3 regions of the Gordonia crocea genome follow, and region 2 is predicted to be linked to each of the others. Evidence: predicted binding sites of a transcription regulator. Region 2 holds the regulator's gene; each other region holds the start of a gene.
The links. The regulator LexA, encoded in region 2, represses DNA repair genes until DNA is damaged. The targets are predictions, from matches to a motif close to CGAACANNTGTTCG.
Positions count from the first base shown of each region.

Region 1: a site for LexA is predicted at 1,290-1,303, ahead of nbrcactino_RS07640 (HNH endonuclease signature motif containing protein). Genes of this name have one in related genera too.
Region 3: a site for LexA is predicted at 1,111-1,124, ahead of nbrcactino_RS08775 (HNH endonuclease signature motif containing protein). Genes of this name have one in related genera too.

Region 1 is NZ_BJOU01000001.1:1,626,993-1,629,254, reverse strand. Features, by position in the region: gene nbrcactino_RS07655 (DUF3618 domain-containing protein) at 1-30, opposite strand, end outside; gene bcp (thioredoxin-dependent thiol peroxidase) at 140-613, shown strand; gene nbrcactino_RS07645 (TetR/AcrR family transcriptional regulator) at 625-1,254, shown strand; gene nbrcactino_RS07640 (HNH endonuclease signature motif containing protein) at 1,374-2,262, shown strand, end outside.
Region 2 is NZ_BJOU01000001.1:2,321,808-2,324,069, reverse strand. Features, by position in the region: gene hflX (GTPase HflX) at 1-985, shown strand, start outside; gene lexA (transcriptional repressor LexA) at 993-1,682, opposite strand; gene nbrcactino_RS18195 (LysM peptidoglycan-binding domain-containing protein) at 1,831-2,262, shown strand, end outside.
Region 3 is NZ_BJOU01000001.1:1,854,380-1,856,641, reverse strand. Features, by position in the region: gene nbrcactino_RS08785 (NDMA-dependent alcohol dehydrogenase) at 1-44, shown strand, start outside; gene nbrcactino_RS08780 (hypothetical protein) at 147-1,004, shown strand; gene nbrcactino_RS08775 (HNH endonuclease signature motif containing protein) at 1,139-2,262, shown strand, end outside.

The DNA of each region.
Region 1 (2,262 bases), 690 kb from region 2:
CTGTTCGATGCGCTCTGTGTCTTTGGCCACGGGAGATCTCCTTCTCGTGTGGTCGGGTCGCAGTGGTCAGGTCAACTGGGATTCGAGCCTACTCCGCAGCCCCCCGCCGAGCGCGATCCGATCGGCTAGCCTCAAACACATGTCTGCCCCCACGCGTTTGGCCGTCGGCGATCCCGCGCCGGAATTCACCCTCCCGGACTCCCACGGCAACCCCGTCTCCCTCTCCGACTACGCCGGCCGGCGCGTCATCGTGTACTTCTACCCCGCTGCTATGACGCCCGGCTGCACGAAGCAGGCCTGCGACTTCCGCGACAACCTGGCCGAGTTGAACGACGCCGGTCTCGCGGTGGTCGGCATCTCGCCGGACAAGCCGGAGAAGCTGGCCCGGTTCGCCGAGGCCGACGGCCTCACCTTCCCGCTGCTCTCGGATCCGGACAAGAAGGTGCTGACCGAGTGGGGCGCCTTCGGGGAGAAGAAGCTGTACGGCAAGGTCGTCCAGGGCGTCATCCGCTCCACCTTCGTCGTCGGGGCCGACGGCCGTCTAGAGCAGTGCCTGTACAACGTCCGCGCAACCGGGCACGTCGCCAAGCTGCGCCGCGACCTCAAGATCTGACCCCGTCGGCCATGCGCGACCCGTTGACTCCCCTGGTCCCCCGACGGCGGCCGACCCAGGAGCGCAGCCGGCGCAAGTTCGAGACCATGCTCGCCGTGGCCCGGCAGCTCCTCATCGACGTCGGATTCGAGTCGATGACCTGCGAGGAGATCGCTGCGCGCGCCGACGTCCCGATCGGAACGCTCTACCAGTTCTTCGCCAACAAGTACGTGATCGTCTGCGAGTTGGACCGGCAAGACACGGTCGGCGTCCAAGCCGAGCTGGCCGAACTCGGCTCGGCCATCCCCTCGCTGGACTGGCCCAATATTCTCGAACGGTTCCTCGACCACCTCGCCGCGCTGTGGCAGCACGACCCGTCGCGCCGGGCGGTCTGGTTGGCGGTGCAATCCACGCCGGCCACCCGGGCCACCGCGGTCCTCAACGAGCAGGCGCTCGCCGAGCGCCTCGAACACATCCTGGCGCCGCTGACCCCGCATCAACGCGAGCGGCGCAAGACCATGGCCCGGCTGCTGGTCCACACCGTGTACTCCGCGCTGAGCTTCTCGGTCCAGACCGGCCAGGACCACGAGGCCACCGTCACCGAACTCAAACGGATGCTCGGCGGCTATCTCCTCCGCGAACAGGACAAGCTGGAAAACTGAATCGACCCGACGCTTGTCAGCCTTATGCGCTAGTATGAACATACGTTCGATTGCATGCTTTAAAGCGCAGGCGGGAGGGGGTGAATCCGGTGAACGATCATCCAGCGAGCGATTATCCAATGAGCGATACTGCCGCGTCGGCACCTGGTGACCTACCCGACACCGCCCTCGGGCTCGCACAGATCATCGACGCGGCCATCAGCCGGCTCGCAGCGATGCCCTTGGGCCTGACCCCCGACGATCAGGTCCTCGAGACCGTCACGACGCTGGAAGCCGCGTGGCGACGGGCCGACGGCGCCAACGCGGCCCTGTTGGTGGAGGTCTCCGATCGCGAGCTGTTCCGCACCGCCGGGCACACGTCGGTCAAGCGGTACTACGCCCAGGCGCAGCGGTTGGGTGCGTCGGCGGCGAATCGACGGGCGGAGGTGGCCCAGGCCATCGGAATCCTCACGTCGATGACCGGGGAGAAGCTCCCGCCCAAGCGCGAGCCCGTCGCCGATGGGGTCGCCGACGGAATGATCTCGGCCGAGGCGGTCCACGAGATCGAGCAGGTGATGGCCAAGGTGCCGCGGAACACGCCGCCCGACGAGGTCGACACCGCGGTCGGCATCATGGCCACCGCGGCACGGGAGATGGCCCCGGTCGACCTGCGCGCGATCGGCACGCGACTACTCGCGCATCTCGATCCCGACGGCTCGCTCACCGACGACACCGATCGCCGACGCCAACGCGGCCTGACACTGGGCCCTCAGGACATCCGCGGCATGAGTCGGATCAGCGGCTGGCTGACACCCGCCGCACGCGCCAAACTCGAAGTCCTGCTGGACAATTGGGCCGCGCCGGGAATGAACAACCCGGAAGACCCCGGCAGTCCGGCGGGTTCGGTCGCCGAGCTCGGCGAAGCCGACCGCGACACCCTCTCGCAGTCGGTACAGCGCGATGCGCGCAGCGCCGCCCAGCGCAATGTGGACGCCCTCGAGCTCGGACTGGATTGGCTCCTCGGGCACG
Region 2 (2,262 bases):
GCTGATTCTGGACATCTTCGCCCAACACGCCACCAGCCGTGAGGGCAAGGCGCAGGTGTCGCTGGCCCAGATGGAATACATGCTGCCGCGCCTGCGTGGTTGGGGTGAGTCGATGTCGCGCCAGGCCGGTGGACGCGCCGGCAGCAATGGCGGCGTCGGCCTGCGCGGCCCGGGTGAGACGAAGATCGAGACCGACCGCCGCCGGATCCGGGAGCGGATGGCCAAGCTGCGGCGCGAGATCCGCGCGATGAAGACCGCGCGGACGGTGAAACGCCTCGAGCGCCACCGCAGCGGTGTCCCGACGATCACCGTCGTCGGATACACCAACGCCGGGAAGTCGAGCCTGGTCAACGCGATGACCGGATCGGGTGTCCTGGTGCAGAACGCCTTGTTCGCGACGCTGGACCCGACGACACGCCGCGCGCGCCTGGACGACGGTCGCGAGGTGGTCTTCACCGACACGGTCGGATTCGTCCGCCACCTGCCGACCCAACTCGTCGAGGCCTTCCGGTCGACCTTGGAGGAGGTCGCCGACGCCGACCTGCTGATCCACGTGGTCGACGGGGCCGAGGCATTCCCGCTCGACCAGGTCGCCGCGGTACGCACCGTGTTGGCCGAGGTACTCGAGGAGAGTGGTGACGGTGCCGCCGCGCCACCGGAGCTGTTGGTGGTCAACAAGATCGACGCGATGGACGGTCTGGCGCGCGCGGAACTGGCGGCAGCGCTGCCGGGGGCGATCTTCATCTCCGCCCGAACCGGGGAAGGCCTCGACGGGCTCTTCAACCGGGTCCGCGACGAGGTGGGCCGCCACGACGTCGAGATCTTCGTCGATGTGCCGTTCGACCGTGGCGACGTCGTCTCGCGGATCCATGCCGACGGCGAAGTCCGATCGACCGAGCATCACGCCACGGGGACGAAAATGAGGATCCGCGTGCCCGCCGCGCTCGCCGGGGAACTCGAGGAGTTCACCCGGACCGGCGGCTGAGGGGTCGTCAGATCCGGCGCATCACCGTCACGACCTTGCCGAGGATGACGGCGCGGTCGCCGGGGATCGGCTCGAACAGCGGGTTGTGCGGCATCAGCCACACGTGGTCGGCGTCGCGCTTGAACGTCTTCACGGTGGCTTCGCCGTCGATCATCGCGGCGACGATGTCGCCGTTGTCGGCGACGTTCTGCTGCCGGACCACCACCCAGTCGCCGTCACAGATCGCGGCGTCGATCATTGATTCGCCGATGACGCGCAACAGGAAGTGGGTGCCGTCCCCGACGAGTTCGCGGGGGAGTGGGAAGACGTCTTCGACGGCCTCCTCGGCGAGGATGGGGCCGCCCGCGGCGATCTGTCCGAGGACCGGCACGTACGTCGGTGCGGGCATCCCGTCGGTCCCGGCCGCGGCGCCTCCGGGCGGCGGCTGGTTCTTGTCCGGCGCGACGTTCACCGCGCGTGGTCGGTGGGGGTCGCGCTTGAGGAGGCCCTTGGTCTCCAGGGTGCGCAACTGGTAGGCCACCGATGAGGTCGACACCAGGCCGACGGCGTCGCCGATCTCGCGGATGCTCGGCGGGTAGCCGCGCTCACGGACCGACTTGCGGATGACTTCCAGCACGTCGCGCTGGCGCTGGGTCAGGGTTGCCTCGACGGCCGCCGGTGAGTCGGTCAGGCCGGCCTGCGGCTTCTTCTTGGCCATGGTTTCTCCTGTTCTCGGTTGAGCCCCACGGTAGCGAAACAAACCGACAGTTTCAAACATTTGTTCGACGTGTCGCGAGACTTTGTCAGACGGGCGTGGTAGAACTTCGAACATCAGTGCATCGAACGTACGAACGAGGAGATCGAAGATGAGCGCATCGGTGATGTACCGCCCGGGCCACCCGCACCACGCCGTTCCGACGTCGCGGCCGATCGCCGCGGCGGGCCATCGGCAGCGTGTGGTCCAGCCGCACCGCGGGCCCGCCCGGTCGGAGGGCCGGGCGCTGCGTGGGCCGCGCGACACGCGGCTGCCCGCACCCCGCCCGGGCCGGGGCAGCGAGTGCACCGGACCGGCCCATGGCCGTCCGCGGGTCGCACGGCCGGCGCCGGACAGCCGGGTGTTCGCCCGGCGCAAGGCCGCCGCGGCCATCCTGGTGGGCGCCGCGCTGGCCGGGCTGGTGTGGCTGTTCGCCATCGTCGGCGGAAACTACGAGGCGGCGTCGGCGCCGGCTCCGGTCGCCACGTCGGTTGTGCATGTTCGCGGCGGCGAGACGCTGACGGCAGTCGCGGCCCGGATCGCA
Region 3 (2,262 bases), 470 kb from region 2:
ACGGGAAGAACATCCGCGGCGTGATCCGCCACAGCACGAACTGACCCGTTTTCACCGCCCCACACTCCCGCGGGCCTGCGATTCCCTTGCAGGCCCGCGGGTTTCCACGTTCCCGGACCGGGTTCGGGCCGATACGATCGGTCCCCATGCGACTGATCACCGACCCCGACCGCGTCGAGGCCGCCGGCGGCGCCCTGCTGCGCCGGGTCGGCGAATGGGCGACGGTCGGCGGAGTAGCCGGCACTGGATTCGAGGCCTACGCCCGGATCCTGCACCCCGTCGAGGTCACCGACGAGCACGGCGCCACTCGCCGGTCGCCCTGGCGCGAGGTCGCCGCCGTCACCGGCGCCCAGATGCACCCGCAGGTGCAGTGGTGGGCCGTCGCGGGCGCGACGCCGGACCAGGCGACTGATTGCTACACGACCACGCTGGCCAACGGCTGGCAGGTCGACGTCGACCTCGAGGGGCGGATGGATCCGGCGATGATGGCCGAGCTGACGACGCTGCTCGCCGACCACGCAGATCCGGCAACCGACGTGTTCGCCGCCATCTGGGCCGGCTGGGGCGAGCTGCACGGCCCGGCTGCGCTCTACCTGGTCGCCTCCGACGGACCGGCCGAAGAACAACCCGGACCGTCGTCGGTGGACGACACGCGACTCCTCGATCCCGGCGTCCGCCGGGCAACCGGCAACGGGCCCTTCCTCGCGTGGCCCGGACGGGAGATGGTCGTCTTCGCCACCTCTCTCGCCGAGCTCGGCGACCCCGAATACGGATACCGGAACGGAATCGCCTGGGACCGCCGCTTCGGCCCAGGACCGGTACCCGCCCTGGTCTGGCCGCGCGGGGATGCCTGGGTGGTGGCCACCGAGATCGACTGGGCGTGGACCTTGGTCGGCGGGTCGCGATCACTCGTCGACGCGGTTCTGGCCGATGCCCGCTTCGAGTCCTTCGAGGTGGCCGAGTCCGATGCACTGACCTTCGCCTCGGATACCCTCAACGGCTGAGAGAATCGGCGCCGACCAGACGGGCGACTTGCGGCTCTGCTCCCAATGCGTTCTGGACACAACCCCGCGCACGCATGCGTCTTACCTGCAGATTTCCTCTTGCGCTCGAATGGGTGTTCGAGTAGCATGGAGGCATGACCACCCTCGCAGCGATCGCCAAGCCCGGCGCCGGATCCGATCTGCCGATCGATCTGGCCGGGGCCGTTGACGCCGCCGAACGGGAAGCGGCGATGGCGCCACTGGTCTTCACCGACGACACTGATGATCCGGGCCCCGATCATGCCGACACCCACCTGAACAACCCGGATTCCGGCCTGTGGCAGGACCGCGCCCACACCCTGGACGCCGCAATGGCCGTCACCGTCGGCGAACCCGCCTGGACCATCGACGTGTTGGGTGATGCCGCAAAAGCCGCCGCCATGATCGCCTGGGCCGAATACCGGGAGATCGGTGCGATGCACACCTATCTCGCGACGTTCGGGAAGCCAGAGCCGTCGGCACGAGGAGTTCGGATGCTCGACATCGAGATGCAGTGCGCCGCCCGGATCGCGATGAGCCAGGGCCTGTCGCAGCGCCAAGCCGAGAAGTGGCTGTCGGAGGCGATCGCGATGCGTGACCGCCTGCCGCAGGTGGGCCGCCAGTTGCGCGATTCTGCGATCACGCCGCGGCAGTTCCGACTGATCGTGTCACGCACCGAGTTGATCGATGACCAGGATTGGGCACCGCAGGTCGACGTCGCGATCGCCGCGGTCTTGGCCCGTCGCAGCGGGGCCGGAGTGTGGTCGACCAAACGGCTGTCCGACATGGTCGATCGGATCATCTTCCGCCACGACCCCGACTCGGTACGGCGCCGGCGGGAGAAGGCCAAAGAGAATCGGACCGCTTGGATCCTTTCCGGCAGTGACGGGATGGCCACCGTCGGGGCGACGATGACCACCGAGAACGCCGTGATCGCCTACTCCGCGGTGATCACGCTGGCCAACCTCGTCTGCCCCGCCGACACGCGTTCTCCGGATGCCCGCAGCAGCGACGCCCTCTTCGCATTGCTGTCGGGAACGGCATTCGAATGCGACTGCGGCCGGCCTGATTGCCCCGCGACCATCCCCGAACCCGATGCGCTCGCCGCCTGGCTGCGCGGCCGCGAAGATGCGGCCGTCGCCAAAGGACGCGTGCTGGTGCATGTCATCGCCGACCAGGCCACCGTCGACGGCCGAAATGATGAACCCGCTTTTATGGACGGGCACGGCGTCATTTCCGC